Regions from separate parts of the Janthinobacterium sp. HH106 genome, predicted to be linked through region 2. Evidence: predicted binding sites of a transcription regulator. Region 2 holds the regulator's gene; the other holds the start of a gene.

Region 1 (9,792 bases), on a different contig from region 2:
TTCATCACGTCGACGAATGGTACGGCCGCGTGCACGGCGTGGAACAGCTCGGGACGCATGTTGACGACGGCGCCCATCAGCAAGCCGCCGGCGCTGCCGCCCTGGATGATCAGGCGGTTCGGGCTCGTCCATTTTTCGCGCACCAGGTAGTCGGCGCTGTCGATGAAGTCATGGAAGGTGTTTTTCTTCTTCATCAGCATGCCGTCTTCATGCCACGCTTCGCCCATGTCGGTGCCGCCGCGGATATGCGCTTGCGCATAGATGACACCGCGTTCCAGCAGGCTGATGCGGCTGATGGCAAAACTGGCTTCCGTCGAGATGCCATACGAGCCATACGAATACAGCAGCAGCGGCGCGGAACCGTCGAGCTTGACGCCCTTCTTGTAGACGACCCACAGCGGCACTTGCACGCCATCGCGCGCTGTCACCCACAGACGCTGCGTCGTGTAGCGGCTGCCGTCAAAGCCGCCGACGATTTCCTGCTGCTTCAGCACCGTGCGCTGGCCATCCTTCATGCCGACATCGATGATGGTGGGCGGCGTGACGGGCGACTGGTACGACATGCGAAATTGCGTGGCCGAAAACTCGGGTGTGCCGACGGACGTGGCCAGGTAGACGGGGTCGTCGAACTGCACGGTTTTCCAGTTCTTTTGCGCAAAATCAAGGATGCGCGCGCGGTTCAGGGCGCGCGCCTTTTCCATCACCACCAGATAGCCCTGGAAGACGTCGATGGACTGGATCACGGCATCCTTGTTGTGCGGCACGACGGGTTTCCAGTGTTTCGGCTGCGGGGTGCTCAATGGCGCGCTGACGACGCGGAAATTCTTCGCATCCTTGTTGGTCAGGATGTACAGCTGGCCGTCGCGGTGTTCGACGACGTAGCGGTGGCCTTTTTCGCGTTTCAGTACGCTCTGGAAACTGCCTTGCGGCTGGCTCGTTGGCAACAGCAGCACTTCGCTCGTATCCGTGCTGCGCGCCGTGAGCACAAAGTAGCGCTGGTCGCGCGTGCGGCTCACGCCGATGGCGAATTGCTCTACCGGCTCGTGATAGACCTGCTGCGGCATGCCGCCCAAGGCCAGGCGGAACAAGCGGTCAGCGCGCTTGGTGGTGGCGTCTTCCTGCGTCAGCATCAGGGTGGCGTTGTCGGCCGCCCAGGCCAGGGATGTGACGCGCGGCATGCTGTCGCCCAGCAACTTGCCTGTCTTCAAATCCTTGACATGCAGCGCGTACTGGCGGAAACCCGTCGTGTCGGTGGTGTAGGCCAGCAATTGTTCGTTCGGGCTGATGGCAAACGCGCGCACGGCAAAAAATTTGTGGCCTTCGGCCAGTTGATTCTGATCCAGCAAGATTTCTTCAAGCGCCTGCGCATCGTAGGCGCCGCTGGTGCCGACGGGGCGGCGGCAGTGAATCGGATACTGCTTGCCCGCTTCCGTGCGCGTGTAATAGTAGAAATTGCCCTGGCGCGCAGGCACGGACAGGTCCACTTCCTGCATGCGTCCCTTGATTTCCGCAGTCAGCTTGTCGGCCAGCGGCTGGATCGGGGCCGTGACGGCCGCCGTATAGGCGTTTTCCGCATTCAGGTAGTCGATCACGGCAGGATCGGTCTTCTTTTGCAGCCAGCGGTAGTCGTCCGTAACCACGGTGCCGTGGCGCGTTTCCTGCCAGGCCGTCTTGGCGGCGACCGGCGCGGTGGCGGCGGCATCGGCGGCCAGCGCGGATGCCGCCAGCGTGGACAGCAGGATGGATGAGCAGACGGCCAGGCGGCGCAAAGCTTGATGTGCTGTAGACAAGGCAACTCCTTTTATAGTCGTGTCAGGATTGTAATCTTGCTATTGAGGAAAGCAACTGCGGAGCGCGTGCGTTTCAACTTGCATCCATGGGCATTTCCAGCGATACTGTATATAACTACAGTATCCCGTCGCGAGGTGTCCTTGACCACATCTGCCCCTACATTGCCTGAACCGCGCCGCTGGATAGCCCATCTGGACATGGATGCCTTTTTCGCCTCCGTGGAACTGTTGAAATATCCGGAATTGCGCGGCGAAGCCGTCGTCATCGGCGGCGGCCGGCTGCAGCAACCCCTGTTGCAGGAAGACGGCACGCGGAAATTCGCGCGCATGCGCGATTACGTGGGGCGCGGCGTCGTCACCACGTCGACCTATGCGGCGCGCAAGTTTGGCGTGTTTTCCGCCATGGGCATCATGAAGGCGGCGAAACTGGCGCCCGACAGCATCCTGCTGCCGGCCGATTTCGAGGCTTACCGCGAGTATTCGGCCCGCTTCAAGCAGGCCGTGGCCCAGCTGTGCCCCATCATCCAGAACGTGGGCATCGATGAAATCTATGTCGACCTGACCGAATACGGCGAGCAGGCACCGGCCATGGCGGCGCGCCTGAAGGCGGCCGTGTTCGAGGCGACGGGCCTGTCGTGCTCGATCGGCCTGGCGCCGAACAAATTGCTGGCAAAAATCTGTTCCGACCTGGAAAAACCCGACGGGCTCACCATTTTGTCGCCCGAGGATGTGGAAACGCGCGTGTGGCCCTTGCCGGCGAAAAAGATCAATGGCATCGGCCCGAAAGCCACGGCCAAGCTGGAAGCGCTGGGCATTATCACCATCGGCGAGCTGGCGCGGGCCGACATGGCCATGCTGCGCACGCAGTTCGGCGACCTGTACACGGGCTGGCTGCGCCAGGCGGCGCTGGGCATCGACGAGCGGCCCGTGCAGACGAGCCGGGAAACCAAGTCCGTCAGCCGCGAAACGACGTTCGAGCGCGACTTGCAGGTGGTGCGCGACCGCGCCACGCTGTCGGAAAAGCTGGAAAGCCTGTGCACGCGCGTGGCGGGCGACCTCGACAAGCAGTCGCTGGCGGGGCGCACGGTGGGCATCAAGCTGCGCTTCGAGGATTTCAGCACGGTCACGCGCGACATCACCCTGCCCAGTGCCACGGCGGACGCCGCCGCCATCCTGCGCGCCAGCCGCGACTGCTTGCGGCGCGTGCCATTTGACAAGAAAATCCGCCTGCTGGGCGTGCGCATCTCGACCTTGTCCGATCCGGCCGTCGTGACGCGGCAGGCGCCAGCCCAGGCGGAGCTGTTTCCCGCCCTGTAGCGGCATTCCCCATACATCAACAACCCGCGCCAGTCCGCGTTTTTGACGGCATTCCCGTGTCGAAAGTGTAGAATGGCGTTCCCCTGGCACTACTGAAACAAACGGAAGACAAAAACTATGTGGTTCAAGAATCTTCAGATTTACCGCCTGCCCGCACCGTGGGCTTACACGCCAGAACAACTGGAAGAGGCCTTGTCCTCGAACAAATTTACGCCGGCGACCAGCATGGATCTGATGCGCCAGGGCTGGGATACGCCACGCCCGAACGGCGGCCTGGTCCACGTGGTCAACAAGCAGATGCTGATCTTGCTGGGCACGGAAAAGAAACTGCTGCCGGCCACCGTCATCAACCAGGTGGCCAAGGCCCGTGCCGCCGAGATGGAAGAAGCGCAAGGCTTTGCGCCTGGTAAAAAGGCCATGAAGGAATTGAAGGAACGCGTGGCCGACGAGCTGCTGCCGCGCGCCTTCAGCATCCGCAGCAATGTCTGGACGTGGATCGACCCCGTCAATGGCTGGCTGGTGGTCGATGCCGCCAGCCCGGCGAAAGCCGATGAAGTCATCAAGCTGCTGCTGAAAGCCGTCGATAAACTGCCGCTGGAAAGCCTGCGCGTGCAGCGCTCGCCCGTGGCGGTGATGACGGAGTGGCTGCAGGCGGACGACGCGCCGTCCGGCTTCACGGTCGACATGGATACGGAATTGCGCGCCACGGGCGAGAGCAAGGCCACCGTGCGCTACGTGCGCCACACCCTGGAAGCGGACGACGTGCGCCGCCACATCGCGGCCGGCAAGCAGTGCACGCGTCTGGCCATGACGTGGAACGACAAGATCTCGTTCGTGCTGACGGAGTCCTTGGCCATCAAGAGCGTCAAGCCGCTCGACGTGATCAAGGAAACGGAATCGAGCACGAAGAACGACGAAGAGCGTTTCGACGGCGACGTGATGCTGATGACGGGCGAGCTCTCCAAGCTGATGGCCGACGTGGTCGAAGCATTAGGCGGCGAAGCGACGGCGTAACAGCCGTCATGCTGGTACGAAAAGGAGCTGCGGCTCCTTTTTTTTTCGCTTGTGCAATTTGCCGGCGCATAAAAAAAGCGCCTTGCACGGTGAAGTGCAAGGCGCTTTTCAGACAAGCTAATTCAACACGTCAAATTAGAACTTGTAGTTGCCGGTGACGTAGAACGAACGCATCATCGGATCGGCGTAGCGTGGGTCGAAACCGATCTGGTGGCCCGACGAAGCGCGCAGCGACAGCGGAGGTGCACGGTCGAACAGGTTTTTGATGCCTGCGCGGATCGTGGTTTGCTTGTCAAAGGCGAAACGTGCTTGCCAGTCGAACGTCGTGTACGACGGTACTTGCAGGCGGAAGTTTTTCTCTTCTTTTTGGGTCGCCAGGTTGTACACGGTAGCGGGAGCATCGGTGTAGCCGTTACGGTAGTTGACCGTGACCGTGTTGCTCAGGCGGCCCGTGTCCAGGGTCGTCGTCAGCTTCATCAGGTTGCGGAACGTGACTTCGTTGGTGTCGCCGAAGAAGTTCATGTTGCTGGTGAACACATTGTCGCTACCGGCTTTGGTGTAGTTGGCGTGCAACATGTGCGTACCGCTCAATTGGGCGGTCAGCTTGCCGAAAGAAAACTTGTGGTTGGCGGACAGATCCCAGTCGATACCACGGTATTCCTTCTTGCCGATGTTGACCGACAGTTTCTTGAACGCGTAGTAAGCGATGCCGGTCGATGGTTCGATGTATTCACCGAAGCTCGATGCATACTTGACCGGATCGGCAAATGCTTGCTCTTCGGATACTTCCGACACGGCATTGCGCAATTTCACATCCCACAGGTCGGCGCCGAACGAGAATGCCGAGCTAGGCTCGACACGGAAGCCCAGGGTGAACTGCTTCGATTTTTCCGATTGCAGATCCGGGTTGCCTTGCGATACCGCGTTGTATTGCGTTGCTTCCGCGCGGCACAGTGCGTTACCTGGGTATGGGCAGTCAAATTTCTTGGCGGTAAAGCCGGCGTTGACCAGTGGCTGAGCGATGTCCAGCATGCTTGGCGCCTTGAAGCCCGTGCCGTAGGAACCGCGGATCAGCACGGTCTGTACCGGCTGCCAGCGTGCCGATACCTTGTAGGTATTGGCGCTGTCTTTTTTGCCGACAGTTTTGTTGTTCAGCTTGTCATCGATCGCCTTGACAGCATCGTAACGGCCGCCGACGGTCATTTCGAACGACTTGGTCAGCGGTGCCAGCAACTCGACGAAGGCGCCGTAGGTGTCGCGGCTCATGTCGTAGGCTGGCTTGGTGTTGAAGCTGTAGATGTCGTCGCCGGTGGCGCCTGGCGATTGCTCATACGTATAGGTGCGGTAGTCGCCACCGATACCGAGGCTGGCCTTGCCGCCTGGCAGGCTGAACAATTCACGCGAGCCGTGCGTGTCGATGCCGCGCATCGTGGTCGATGCGGTGCGCACGGAGCCGACGAATTGCGCGCCAGCGACCTGTGCTTGCACGGATGGCTTTTGTGTCGCAGCAAAAGGATTGAAGTCCGGATTGGCCAGGATATTCTTGAATTCCTGGCTCTTCTGGTAACCGCCCGTGTAGCGCTCGTCGATCGAGTTTTGCGACCAGGTCAGGCCGCTTTCGAAGTTCCACGCGCCCAGTTCGCCTTCCACACCGACGACCATGTGTTTGGTTTCGGTGATGGTGTTGCTGGCACGCAGGCCGAAGTCGGTGCTGCGGTAGTTGGCCGTCACGGATTTGACGTCGGCACGTTGCGCTGGCGTCAGGTAGGGCGACACATAGGTGTTGTACAGCGCGCTGTCCTTGGCGATTGCGATCGGGATCGGATTGGCGGCGATACGCGCCGTCAGGTCGTAGCGCGAGTAGGCCAGTTCGGCGAATGCATTCAGGTTGTCGTTCAGCTTGTACGTCGCTTTGGAAAACAGGCTGTCGCGTTTCGATTGCGGCACGATTTCCACGGTGGAACCCGTGTCGAAGCCGCAAGCGCGTGCATTGGCGGTGGTGACGTCGAAACCTTCAGGGCAATTGCCATTTTTAGCCAGGTAAGGCGAAAACGCGGTCGATGGCGCACCGCTCTTGTAGGCAACCGTGGCGCCTGCTGGCGAAGCCGATGTGCTGGTGCGGTCCCAGATGTAGTTATTGCCGTTGCGGCTGAACGGCACATACGAGGTAGCGGCGAACGTGCGGTCGGTGGCGCGCAGTTTCGATTGCTCGTCATGGCGGTACGACAACAGCACGTTGAAACGGTCTTCGTCCAGGTCGCCGAAACCGTAGGTGACGCTGGTGTTCCAGGCGTTGCCGCCCTTGTCTTCCGGACCGCCGTAGGTGGCTTCCAGGGTGGCGCCTTGCTGGTTTTTCTTCAGGATGAAGTTCAGTACGCCGGCGATGGCGTCCGAGCCGTACAGTGCCGAAGCGCCGTCGGTCAGGATTTCGACGCGTTCAACGGCGCTCATCGGAATGGCGTTCAGGTTGACCGTGGTGCCGGAACCTTGTGGCGCGATGCGGCGGCCGTTCAACAGCACCAGGGTGTAGGTTTCGCCGATACCGTGCAGCGAAGCACTGGTATTGCCGCCCGAGTCGGAACCGGCGGCGACGGCGCCGATGGTGAAGCCTTGCATCGCCGGCAGGGCCTGGATCAGGTCGGCAACCGAAGTGGCGCCCGATTTGGCGATCGCTTCTTGCGACAGGCGCTGTACAGGCAAGGCGCCTTCGACAGCGATACGCTTGATGCTCGAACCGGTAATTTCAACTTTTTGAATTGCTTCGTCCGCCATGGATTGGCCGGAGAACAAAACGCTGCCTGCCAGGACGGTCAGGGCCAGGCGTACGCTGCGTACGCCAATCTTTTCTTTAAATGCCATTGTAACAATTACTCCGTAGTAGTTTTAATAACGACAAGCAGTACACGAGCACCGTTCTGGTCATCGGGTAGATGCCCAGCGGTGCTCGTGTACGGTAGGCGGAACCACGTCGGTGGGAGGTGGAAGACTACTTAGCGCAATATTGTTATAAATGCACTTTTGACTTGTCGAGGCAAACATTATGTCGTCTCAGCAAGAAAAAATGCACCTCAACCGTGTCGGATTTGGCAATAAATTCGAGATACTGAAGAATATTTGATTTAAATGTTAAATATAGATTTTATATTTATAAATATCTGCGTTTTTAAAAATGATCAATGGCGTTTTTTTGCAACATAAAATTATTGTATTGGCAATTCGATGTTTTGCCAGCAATAATTAGATGAAAAATGTTGTATTGCAGAATTTATGCAAAGTAAAAAAATGTAAAAAAAGCCCGCTGAAAGCGGGCTTGTCGAGGTGCTGCAGAGTGGAAATCAGGCGCTGTGCTTGCCTGTTTTTCTGCGGCGTGCCATGAAGCCGACCAGGCCGAGACCGGCCAGCAGCATGGCGTATGTTTCCGGTTCAGGCACTGCGGCCACCGGTGAAGCGAAAGTACCGGTAAAGGTAGAGTAATTGCCATACTGGTTGCTGGCAGATTGTGCAGTAGCGGCGCCATAGCCGAAATAGGTGCTGATGCCGACCGTGTTGGCGCCGACGGCAACATTGCTCAGGGTAATGCTGAAGTTGGCGGTCGAGCCTGGCGTGTACACGGACTGCGTATATTGGCCCCACCAGGTGTAGGCCGCGTAGCCCGATGGCGCCACCAGGTTTTGCGAGCCGTCGCCGCCCAGATCGAGCTGGGCGCTGGCACCTTGCGACCAGAAGCCGGGGGCGCCGTTCAGTGGTGCAGGGGCGGTGGAACCGACCAGCGTGGCGGAGACAGGAACGAAAATCGTGAAACCGTCCAGGCCCGTCTGGCCGCCGATGCCCTGGTTATTGTTCAAGACGCTGTAATCGAAGGTCCACGTGTTCGCGCCTGCGGCCGTGGCCGATGCCGTTACCGTATATTCATTGGTGAGGCTGGTCGTCGCGTGGGCGGTGCCGCTCAGCGCAAACGCGGCGGCAATGGCGCCCAGTTGGAACAGTTGTACAGCCGATTTGCGCTTGGTCATGAGGAATTCCCGAAAAAGGGTTAGTCGATGAGCCAAATATAGCATTGAAGCATGAGAAATAATTGTAATTATGAACAAATATATTGCTTTTTTGCTTGCAATATTTCCACGCGGGAATTAATGTGGGTATTCCTTATCCTCGTAGAAATATTGCCATGCCATTTTGTTGTTGCGCTGCGACGTTGCCGCAGTGCAATTGCATCACAGCGGCTGGAACACCCCGGCGGCGCGGTTCTTTTGCACATTGTCCCATGCAAAAATCTGGCCATTCATGGCCACGTAGACGCCGGCTGGCAAGGTTTGCGCCACGCCGCACGCAAAGCCCAGGTTGAACAGGGCATCGGAGTTGTCGATTTCGTAGGGAATCATGGCGCCCGTCAAAATGACCGTTTGCTGCAGGTTCGCCGCGCCCAGCACTTGCGCCGTTTCGCGCATGGTGTCGGTGCCGTGGATGATGACGATGGCTTTTTCTTGTGCCGCGCGGCACGAGGCGAGCACGCGCTGGCGGTCCGCATCCTGCATGTCGAGCGAGTCCAGCAGTGGCAATTGCTCCAGCGCCACGGGCGCCGTCATGCGCGCGCGGGCAATCGCTGCCGGCAAATGACTGTCGGAAAAGCCCAGGGTACCGTTCAATTCGTTGTAGTGCTTGTCGAAAGTGCCGCCGGTGGCGAGTATGCGCAATGTCATGATGTGGTCACGATGTCAGTGGAGAATGACGCGCATGATATCGTGGATTGCCGCCCTTGCGTGAATGACGCTGCGGATGGGACGGCGTGCTTGCCGCCTGCGCTTGCGCCGCATCTGGAAAATTTGGCTATCTGTGAGTACACTGGTTTCTTTGTTTGCCAGCCCCCCCCCCCCGACTCCGTATGAAAGCGCTCGCTCCCGGCACCGTCATTTTTCACCGCCACCGCGGTTATGGGGTGATCACGTCCGTCAATTTGCTGACGGGCTGGATCGCCGCCCGTTTCGGCAGCGAAGCGCGGACCCTGGACCTGAACCTGTCGACCGACGACGTGCAGTTTGCCGATGGCGAAGCGATCCTGTTTCGCCGCGCGCCGCCTGACCGCATGCCGCATGCGCGCCTGATGGCCATGGTGCGCGCACTGCACCAGGCCGGCTATCAAAAACTGTATCTGTATTCCTGGCCCAAGCCATCCGGGCTGCACTGGCGCTGGCATTTGTTTACGGGGCCGCGCGACTGGATGCAGCGTCCCTGGCGCGAAGGCTGGTATGGCTCGGGCGCCGATTACAACGTCAATCCCGTGATGGGCTGGGGAGACTCTCCCGGCGCTTCCACTGGCGAGCTGATCGATGCCCTGGCCCGTTTTGATCCGCAAGGCCTGGCGCAGGCGCTGGGGCGCGACGACGACCATAGCGAGTGGTTTGGCCGCGTCTGCGATGCATTATTACCCCATTATATGTACAGCCTGGACATGCAGCGCGCGCCAGGCGAACCCTTGCAAGACATGCCGCCCGTGCCGGTCGTGGCCGTGCGCGCCGGCGTGGCGCCGTACAGTGGGCCTGATATTCCCTGGCCGCCCGGCTGGACCGGCCTGTGGCGCGGCCGGCACGTGCTGTCGGCGCCCGCCATCCGCATCTCGGGCGAGCCCGACCTGATCAAGGGCTTTCAGCGCTCCTGAGGGGCTTGGCGCGCA
Region 2 (9,792 bases):
AGGCCGCTCAGTTTTTCGCCCTGGGCTTGCGATGCGGCCAGTTTGGCGGCAGCAGCTTTTTCCAGTTCGGCGCGCTTGACTTCGAATTCAGCCACAGCGGTTGCCGTAGCACGACGTGCCAGGCGTTGCGGGATCAGGAAGTTACGTGCGTAACCGTCTTTGACTTTGACGACTTCGCCGAGGTTACCGACGTTTACAACTTTTTCTAACAGAATGATTTGCATAGTTCTTCTCCAGGAATATCTGACCGATTAAGCGTGGTGCAGATCGGTGTATGGCAGCAGCGCGAGGAAGCGAGCGCGCTTGATTGCGGTGTCGACTTGGCGCTGGTAGTGCGCTTTGGTACCGGTCAGGCGTGCTGGCATGATCTTGCCGTTTTCCTGGACGAAGTCTTTCAGCGTGTCGACGTCTTTGTAGTCGACTTGCTCAACGTGAGCTGCCGTGAAGCGGCAGAACTTCTTACGTTTGAACAAAGGGTTTTGCTGTTTGCGTTTTTCTTTAAGCTTGAGCTTATTTTTGTCGAACTTTTTACCGAATGCCATGTCAGGCTCCTGTATCTAAAATGCGCTAGTCAGAATTGACTGCACTAAAATCAATGATGTGAAACACCAAACTCTTGCTGTTGCGGCTCTTCCTGGCCAGGAAACCCGTGAACTGATACACCCCGCCCAAGCTTGCCTGACTGAACCGGCCTGAAATTTCGCCAGCGGCTAGCGCGGCAACATCAAACTCGGTCAAACGGGCAATCCCTGCTTCCATCTGCTGCGAACTGTGTTGCAATACTGCATTCACAATCGGCAGCCCTGCCGGGGTATAGCGCAATATTTCGCGCTCGGCAATGATGGCGGTGACTTGTAGCTGGTTCAGCGCACGATCCTGGTCAAGAATTAAGCTGCTGCTGCGGCTGGAGCGGCTGCTGGTGCTTCGGTGCGGTGGCTTTTGGCCGCGTCTTCGCGTTGTACCGATTTCATCATCGGCGAAGGAGCTGTTTCAGCTTTCTTCATTTTAACGGTCAGGTGACGCAACACGGCATCATTGAATTTGAATGCTGTTTCCAACTCGACCAGGGTCTCGTTGTCGCATTCGATGTTCAGGCAGATGTAGTGTGCTTTAGGCAGCTTTTGGATCGAGTAAGCCATTTGACGGCGGCCCCAATCTTCCACGCGGTGAACCGAACCGCCGCGGGTGGTTACGCTGGCTTTGTAGCGTTCGATCATCGCGGGCACTTGCTCGCTTTGGTCCGGATGGACGATAAAGACTATTTCATAATGACGCATGCAAACTCCTTCAGGTCGGATTGATAATCGCCCACCCCGGCGTCAAGACGGGTGTGGGAAGGTCAGCCGAAGATTATAACCGCCTTTTGCAAACGTTTCAATCATTGCTTGCGCCAGCACCCGAAAAGCCCGCGGACCACCGTGCTTTTCGACCGGGAACAAGTATTTCTTGCGAAATTCGCCGAAAACACGGAAATCCCCTTGCATAGTGGGCGATACTGTACAAAAATACAGACTGTTCATATAGACAGCATTTTAGTATGCACCCACCGCTCATGATCAAGCTGACAGCACGACAAGAACAAATCCTGAACCTGATCAAGGACGCGATTGAAAACACGGGCTTTCCTCCCACCCGTGCCGAAATTGCCAATGAACTGGGTTTCAAATCGGCCAATGCGGCCGAGGAGCATTTGCAGGCCCTGGCCCGCAAGGGCGCGATCGAGATTTCGCCCGGCACCTCGCGCGGCATCCGCCTGATCGGCGCGGCAGCCGAAGCGCCGCCATCGAAAGTGCCGGCGGCACTGCTGATGTCGCTGCCCCTGATCGGCAGGGTGGCCGCCGGTTCGCCCATCCTTGCCCAGGAAAACCTGGAAGCGAGCTACAACGTGGACCCCGCCCTGTTTTCGGCCAAGCCCGACTTCCTGCTGAAGGTACGCGGCTGGTCCATGCGCGACGCCGGCATCATGGATGGCGATTTACTGGCCGTCAAAAAGGTCGACAGCGCCAAGAATGGCCAGATCGTCGTGGCCCGCATCGGCGACGAAGTCACGGTCAAGCGCTACAAGAAGACGGGTTCCGTCATCGAATTGCTGCCGGAAAACCCCGATTTCAAGGTCATCACCGTGTCGCCGGAAGATGAATTTGCCCTGGAAGGCTTAGCAGTCGGCTTGATGCGCAGCTGGCACTGATTGAGCGCGCCCTCATAAACCTACTGCGCAGCCCACTCTCGGGCATCCGTTGCTCGCTAGCTGGGCGCCCCCGTACAATGTACAGCTCCGCTACTCAACCCGATATTGGACTTGCTCGCTACGGTTTCTGAAGGCACGAAGACATTACCATTGAACGGCGAAAAACAAAGGGCCGCAACAGCATGACTGTTGCGGCCCTTTTCATTTGTCCGGCGACTTATACATCGAGTGCTTGGCGGAAATCCTCAAGCAGATCCACCTCATCCTCGATACCGACGGAGACGCGGATCAGCGATTCGGCGATGCCCATGCTGGCGCGGCGCTCGGCGCCCATCTCATAGAAGATCGTGTGGGCGACGGGAATGACGAGGGTACGCGTGTCGCCCAGGTTGCTCGCGGGAATAGCCAGATTCAAACGATTGAGGAAATCGAAGCAATCGATGCCATCCTTCAATTCAAAGCTGAACAGCGAACCATAGCTGCGGAACAGGTCGCTCGCCAAGGCGTGCTGCGGGTGCGACGGCAAGCCCGGGTAGTGCACGGCCGCCACTCTCGGGTCGGCCTGCAACATGGTGGCCAGCGCCAGGGCGTTCGAGCAGGTGCGGTCCATGCGCAAGGCCATGGTTTCCGCGCCGACGGCGATATGATGCGCAGCTTCCGGACCCAGCGAGGCGCCGAAGTCGCGCAAGGCCTTGGCACGGATCTGCGCGATGCCCCACTGCGCGGGCGCCGCCTTCTTGTAATTCTCGAAAATATTCGGATACTGCGTCCAGTCGAACACGCCCGTGTCCGTCAAGCTGCCGCCCAGCGCATTGCCGTGGCCGCCGATGGATTTCGTCAAGGCATTGACCACGAGGCCCGCGCCCACGGCTTTCGGGCGGAACAAATACGGCGTCGTCATCGTGTTGTCGACGATGTACAAGATGCCCTTTTCGCGGCACAGGTCACCGATTTTTTTCAGGTCGGCGATCTGCGTGCGCGGATTGGCGATGGTTTCCACGAACACGATGCGCGTGGCAGGCGTGATGGCGGCCGCCACGTTGGCCACCTCGGTGGCGTCGACGAAGGATACGGCGATGCCCTGCCCCGTCACCGTTTGCCACAGGCTGTTGGTGTTGCCAAACAAAAAGGCCGACGAGACGACATGGTCGCCCGCGCGCAGCAGCGACTGCACCACGGCGCCGATGGCGCCCATGCCGGTGGCGAAGCACAAGGTCGCCACGCCGTCTTCCATCTTGTTGACCTTGTCTTCCAGCGCGGACACGGTGGGGTTGCCCTGGCGGCCATAGCGGAAACCGGGTTCCTTGCCCTGGAATACGGAAGCGAGCTGGCGCGCATCGCCGTAGCCGAAGGCGACGGAGGTGTGCACGGGCTTGTGCAGCGAACCATGCTCGATGCCCTTGCGGCGGTCGTTATGCAGGATGGTGGTGGTAAAGCCGTAGTTTTTTTTATCGTTCATGATCGCGGAGCAAAAAAAGCCCGGCGCTAGCCGGGCAAGATAATTACGCTTCTGTCGTTGCCAGGTTCAGGTTCAGCTGGGAACGCGGCGTATCTTCGGGCGCTGCCGCCTTCGGATGGTGGCGCGCATATTCCAGGCGGTCCAGGTATTCCTGCGACACGTCGCCCGTCACGTAGACGCCGTCGAAGCACGAGGCCTCGAAGTTGGTCAGGGCCGGGTTGACGTCGGCGATCGCCTGCTTGAGCGCGCCGATATCCTGGTAGACCAGGTAATCGGCCGTGATTTCGCGGCACACTTCTTCCGTCGTGCGGCCGTAGGCGATCAGCTCGTCGCGCGTCGGCATGTCGATGCCGTACACGTTCGGATAGATGACGGGCGGCGCGGCCGAGGCGAAGATGACTTTCGTCGCGCCCGCTTCACGCGCCATCTGCACGATTTCACGGCTGGTGGTGCCGCGCACGATGGAATCGTCGACGAGCAAGACCACTTTATCCTTGAATTCGGACGGGATCGCGTTGAGCTTCTGGCGCACGGATTTCTTGCGCGCCGCCTGGCCCGGCATGATAAAGGTGCGGCCGATGTAGCGGTTCTTGATGAAGCCTTCGCGGTATTCGATGTTCAGCGCCATGGCCAGCTGGATGGCGGCCGGACGCGAGGAATCGGGAATCGGCATGACCACGTCGATATGCACGCCTGGCAATTCGGCGCGGATCTTCTCGGCCAGGTATTCGCCCATTTTCAGGCGCGTGGCGTACACGGAGGCGCCGTCGATGACGGAGTCGGGACGGGCCAGGTAGACGAATTCGAACACGCAGGGGTTCAGGCTGGCATTGTCGGCGCACTGGGCGCTGTGCAATTTCTTGTCGGCATCGATGAAGACGGCTTCGCCGGGACCGATGTCGCGCACGAAGCGGAAGCCCATGCCTTCCAGGGCCACGGATTCGGAAGCGATCAGGTATTCGGGACCCTGCTCCGTTTCATTGATGCCCAGGCACAGCGGGCGGATGCCGTGCGGGTCGCGGAAGGCCAGCAAGCCGACGCCGGCGATTTGCGCGACGGCGGCATAGCCGCCCTTGACGCGACGGTTCAGCACGGTCACGGCCTTGAAGATGGCTTCCGGGTCCAGGTTCAGGCCCGTCGTCGCTTCCTGGATTTCATGCGCCAGCACGTTGAGCAGCACTTCCGAATCGGAATCGGTATTGATGTGGCGGCGGTCGTTCTTGAACATTTCCAGCTTCAACTGTTCCCAGTTGGTCAGGTTGCCATTGTGCGCCAGGGTGATGCCGAACGGCGCATTCACATAGAACGGCTGTGCTTCCTCTTCGCTCGACGAACCGGCCGTCGGGTAGCGGCAATGGCCGATGCCCGTCGTGCCTTGCAGCGAACGCATGTTGCGCGTGCGGAAGACGTCTCGCACGAGGCCGTTGGCCTTGTGCATGGAAAACATACTGCTGTGATTGGTCGCAATCCCTGCCGCGTCCTGACCGCGATGTTGCAGGAGCAACAATGCATCATAGAGCAATTGATTGACAGGTTGATGGGAAACGACGCCGACGATGCCACACATGGTGTGCTCCTAAACTGTGCTACTGATTTTAAAAAAATTCAAAATTTCACATGCTGCGCGTAAGCGGCAGGCAGATAAGGCTTGATGGCGCGCGCGCCCTGTTCCGCGAGCGGACTGAGCAGCGCGTTTTTCCAGAATGGCTGCTGCGGTATGGAAGTCATGCCACACAAGATGACGGCGGTCAGCACGATCACAAGGCCCCGCGCCACGCCGAACAGGCTGCCCAGGGTGCGGTCGGCCAGACTCAGGCCTGTCACCTTGACGAGCGCGTCAACCGTCATGGACAGCAATCCCATCAAAATGCGCACGCCGATGAACAGCACTACGAAAGCCAGCAATAAACGGATCGCTTCGCCCGGCACGGCTTCCGGCAGAAATTTCGCCAGGGTGGCGCCATAGGCATTGGCGATGACGAACGCCACGATCCAGCTGACCAGGGACAGTATTTCCTTGACCAGGCCGCGCATCATGCTGATCAGCACGGAAGTCACCAGCACGAACAGCACCAGGTAATCGAAGATCGTCACGCGCATTCAGCCTTGCAACATCACGCCGGCACCAGAGAGCCGCCCAGGCCCAGCTTTTGCAACTTGGCGCGCGTCTTTTCCGCGTCTTCGCGGCTGCCGAACGGTCCCACGCGCACGCGGATGCGCTCGCCCGCCGGACTGGAGACTTTCTGCGTGTACGACTTGATGCCCGCTTCGCGCAGCTTGTCCTGCAATTCATCGACCTTGTCCTGCGTCGCCAGCGCCGCCACCTGCACCACGAACTTGCCGCTGCCGGCGTCGTGGGCCTTGTCTTGCGCTTTTTCTTGCGGCTTGTCTTGCGGCTTGCCTTCCAGGATGGCCAGCGCGCGCGCGGCATCGTCGGCCGATTGCGCCGGCTTGGCAGGCTTGGCCTCAGGCTTGGCTTCGGGCTTTACTTCATGCTTCGGTTCAGGCTTGGGCTCATGTTTCGGCTCCGGCTTGGCTTCATGCTTCGGCTCGGGCTTCGGTTCCGGTTTCGGCTCCACCTTGACAGGCTTCGGTTCGGGCTTGGGTTCGGGTTTCGGCTCCACATAGGCCGGCTTGACCGGTACAGGCTGGGCGGCGGCCAGCACGGGGGCCGGCGTCGGCTTGGCCGCAGGCGGCAGCGGCGCGTCGACGATTTCCTCGGACTGGTCCAGGCCATTCGATGCGGCCTGGACCGGAACGGCCGGCACAGGCGCCGGTGCAGGCGCCGCCTTTTCCTTCGACGGAATGTCGATGGCGATATCGTTGAACGGTGCTTTCGGCTCCGAATCGAGCAGCATCGGCAAGCCGACGGCGACGCCCAGGGCCAGGGCGACGGCCCCGACCAGGCGGCGGCGTGCGCGCTTTTTTTCAGGCAAGACCGGATCCGGTGCTTCCTTGCCGCCACGGCGCGATCCGCCGCCACCCGAGGTGTTGGCGGCGCGCTTGCGGGTCGGCGACTGTGCTTCGCCAGGGACATAAAAGCCGCTGTCTTCGCCAGAGGATTCTTGCTTGTTTTTAAACAGTTTCGAGAACAAGCCCATGCGTGATTTTCAGTCGAGTGCGTTTCAGTGAAGTGAGGATTTTCGGGCCTTCATCACGCCTGCAACGGTGAGGAAAGAACCAAAGACCACAATTCTATCATTCTCACCGGCCCGGCTCATTGCATTTGCAAAAGCTTGTGCCGGATCATCGAAAATAGACACAGTATGTTCGCTGCTGTCGGGCTTATCTTCGAGCATGATCTGCACCTTGGCGGCCAGCTCGGAAGCCGTGGCCGCGCGCGGCGAAGGCAGGCCCGTCAGGCACCAGTGGTCAACGTGTTCACTCATCGCGGCCAGCACGCCATCGATATCCTTGTCGTGCATGGAACCGAATACGGCATAGGTGTACGGGTGGAAACCCATATTACCGAGGTTCTGGTTCAGCGCCGACGCAGCGTGGGGGTTGTGCGCCACGTCGAGGATCACGCTGGGGCGACCAGGCAAGACCTGGAAGCGGCCCGGCAGTTCCACCGTCACGAGGCCAGTGCGCACTTCCTGCGCGCCCACGGGCAGTTTCAGCTTCAGCACTTCCAGCGCGGCCAGCACGGCCGTCGCATTGAGGATCTGGTTGGCGCCGCGCAAGCTCGGGTAGGCCAGCGAATTGCGGCGCTGCTCGCGCCCGCCGTAGTTCCACTGCTGCTTGTCGCCCGAATAGTTGAAATCGCGGCCCATCAGCCACAGGTCGGCGCCGATGGCCTCGGCATGGTCGATCAACGATTGCGGCGGCACGGGGTCGCTGCAGATGGCCGCCTTGCCCGGACGGAAGATGCCCGCCTTTTCAAAGCCGATCGCTTCGCGCGTGTCGCCCAGGTAATCCGTGTGGTCGATATCGACGCTGGTGACGATGGCCACGTCCGCGTCGATCACGTTGACGGCATCCAGGCGCCCGCCCAGGCCCACTTCCAGGATGGCCACGTCCAGGTTGGCTTGCGACAGCAGATGCAAAATCGCCAAGGTGGTGAATTCGAAATAGGTGAGCGGCGTATCGCCGCGCACGGCTTCGACGGCCTGGAAGCTGGCGACGAGCTGCTCGTCGCTGGCCATCTCGCCCAGCACGCGCGCGCGCTCGTTAAAATCGAGGAAATGCGGCTTGATGTACAAGCCCACTTTGTAGCCGGCACGCAACAACACGGATTCCAGCATGGCGCAGGTGGAGCCCTTGCCATTCGTGCCCGCCACCATGATCACGGGGCAAGTAAAAGCGAGCTGCATGCGCGCCTTGACGGCTTGCACGCGGTCCAGGCCCATGTTGATCTGGGTTTCCGAATGGCGGGTTTCCAGCATGGCGAGCCAGTCCGGCAATGACGTAGGGAGGTTTTGCATGGGAGACTTCTTGAAGGATGCGATGCGCAAGGCGCAGAAGAGATATAACGAGGCAGGACGATGTAGGTCGGGTTAGGCCAAAGGCCGTAACCCGACGCCAGCGGTAAATTAAGCCAGCACTTCAACAGCCTGGTTTTGCAACAAGGCCAGCAGACGGGCAATTTCTTCGCGCATCTTGCGGCGGTCGACGATCATGTCGACGGCGCCCTTGGTGACGAGGAACTCGGCGCGCTGGAAGCCTTCCGGTAGTTTTTCGCGCACGGTGTTTTCAATCACGCGCGGGCCGGCAAAGCCGATCAGCGCTTTCGGTTCGGCAATGACCACGTCGCCCATGAAGGCGAACGAGGCGGACACGCCGCCCATGGTCGGGTCGGTCAGCACGCTGATGAATGGCAATTTCTTTTCCGACAGCTTGGTCAGCATGGCCGTGGTTTTCGCCATCTGCATCAGCGACAGCAAGCCTTCCTGCATGCGCGCGCCACCGGTGGCGGTGATGCAAATGAACGGCACTTTCTGCTCCAGCGCGATCTGCGCGCCGCGCACGAAGCGCTCGCCCACGACCGAGCCCATGGAGCCGCCCATGAATTCGAATTCGAAGCACGCCACGACTACTGGCAGGCTCATGATGGCGCCGCCCATGACGACCATCGCATCCGTCTCGCCCGTCGCTTCCATGGCGGACTTCAGGCGGTCCGGGTATTTCTTGCTGTCTTTGAACTTCAGGGTATCGACGGGCAGGATTTCCTGGCCGATTTCATAGCGGCCGCCCGCGTCGAGCAGGCTGTCGAGGCGTTCACGCGCGCGGATGCGCATGTGGTGGTCGCATTTCGGGCACACGTGCAAATTCGATTCCAGGTCCGTACGGTACAGCACGGCTTCGCACGACGGGCACTTGACCCACAGGCCTTCCGGCATGGTCTTGCGCGCGGCCGCATCAGAACGCTGGATGCGCGGTGGCAGCAGTTTTTCCAACCAACTCATATTTTCTCCTTGGGCCCTTGTAGGGGTAGCGTCGGTGGACGCCCCCCGGCAGACGGTCAACGGTGACGCCCCGCGGGGCGCCACCAAAAATTTTATCTATTGCACAATAACAGGCAAATCAGTGGCCGAAGTGTAGCCGTTTATCGCCGGGCTGTCGAACTTTGCCGCCAACGCATCTTGCGTAAACGGCAAGCTTGCTCAGGCGTCCAGTGCGGCGCGGATGCCTGCCGTAAAGCTGCGCACGGCGTCGACGGCGCCCCCTTCCGGGGCATTTTCAATCTCCTGGATGATGCGGCTGCCGATCACGACGGCGTCGGCCACCTTGGCCACGGCCTTGGCCGTGGCGCCATCGCGGATGCCGAAGCCCACGCCGATGGGTAATTTTACATGCTGGCGGATGGCCGCGAGGCGTTCCGCCACCTGTTCCGTATCAATGTTGCCGGCACCCGTGACGCCCTTGAGCGACACGTAATAGCTGAAACCGCCGCCAACCTTGGCCACTTGCGCGATGCGCTCTTCGGTCGAAGTGGGCGCCAGCAGGAAAATCAGGTCGAGGCCCGCTGCGCGCATGGCGGCGCCGAACTCCTCGCACTCTTCCGGCGGATAGTCGACGACGATGGCGCCATCGGCGCCGGCCGCTTGCGCTGCTGCAATGAAGGCGGCGCTGCCGATGCGCTCGATGGGATTGGCGTACCCCATCAGCACCACGGGCGTCGTCTGGTTCGTTTCACGGAACTGGC

Evidence for each region. The regulator LexA, encoded in region 2, represses DNA repair genes until DNA is damaged. The targets are predictions, from matches to a motif close to ACTGTATNNNNATACAGT.
Region 1: a site for LexA is predicted at 1,895-1,912, ahead of dinB (DNA polymerase IV). Genes of this name have one in related genera too.

What each region holds. Positions count from the first base shown of each region.
Region 1 covers NZ_LRIC01000066.1:509-10,300, forward strand. Annotated here, with positions in the region: gene JAB8_RS24855 (S9 family peptidase) at 1-1,790, opposite strand, end outside; gene dinB (DNA polymerase IV) at 1,953-3,107, shown strand; gene JAB8_RS24865 (recombination-associated protein RdgC) at 3,225-4,121, shown strand; gene JAB8_RS24870 (TonB-dependent receptor) at 4,257-6,980, opposite strand; gene JAB8_RS30060 (PEP-CTERM sorting domain-containing protein) at 7,457-8,134, opposite strand; gene JAB8_RS24880 (asparaginase domain-containing protein) at 8,336-8,821, opposite strand; gene JAB8_RS24885 (L-asparaginase) at 9,004-9,777, shown strand; gene JAB8_RS24890 (D-2-hydroxyacid dehydrogenase family protein) at 9,765-9,792, opposite strand, start outside.
Region 2 covers NZ_LRIC01000040.1:13,486-23,277, reverse strand. Annotated here, with positions in the region: gene rplI (50S ribosomal protein L9) at 1-224, opposite strand, end outside; gene rpsR (30S ribosomal protein S18) at 252-542, opposite strand; gene priB (primosomal replication protein N) at 568-867, opposite strand; gene rpsF (30S ribosomal protein S6) at 888-1,277, opposite strand; gene JAB8_RS29105 (hypothetical protein) at 1,320-1,520, opposite strand; gene lexA (transcriptional repressor LexA) at 1,553-2,188, shown strand; gene JAB8_RS15695 (cystathionine gamma-synthase family protein) at 2,406-3,647, opposite strand; gene purF (amidophosphoribosyltransferase) at 3,691-5,214, opposite strand; gene JAB8_RS15685 (CvpA family protein) at 5,253-5,741, opposite strand; gene JAB8_RS15680 (SPOR domain-containing protein) at 5,762-6,748, opposite strand; gene folC (bifunctional tetrahydrofolate synthase/dihydrofolate synthase) at 6,773-8,071, opposite strand; gene accD (acetyl-CoA carboxylase, carboxyltransferase subunit beta) at 8,180-9,052, opposite strand; gene trpA (tryptophan synthase subunit alpha) at 9,251-9,792, opposite strand, start outside.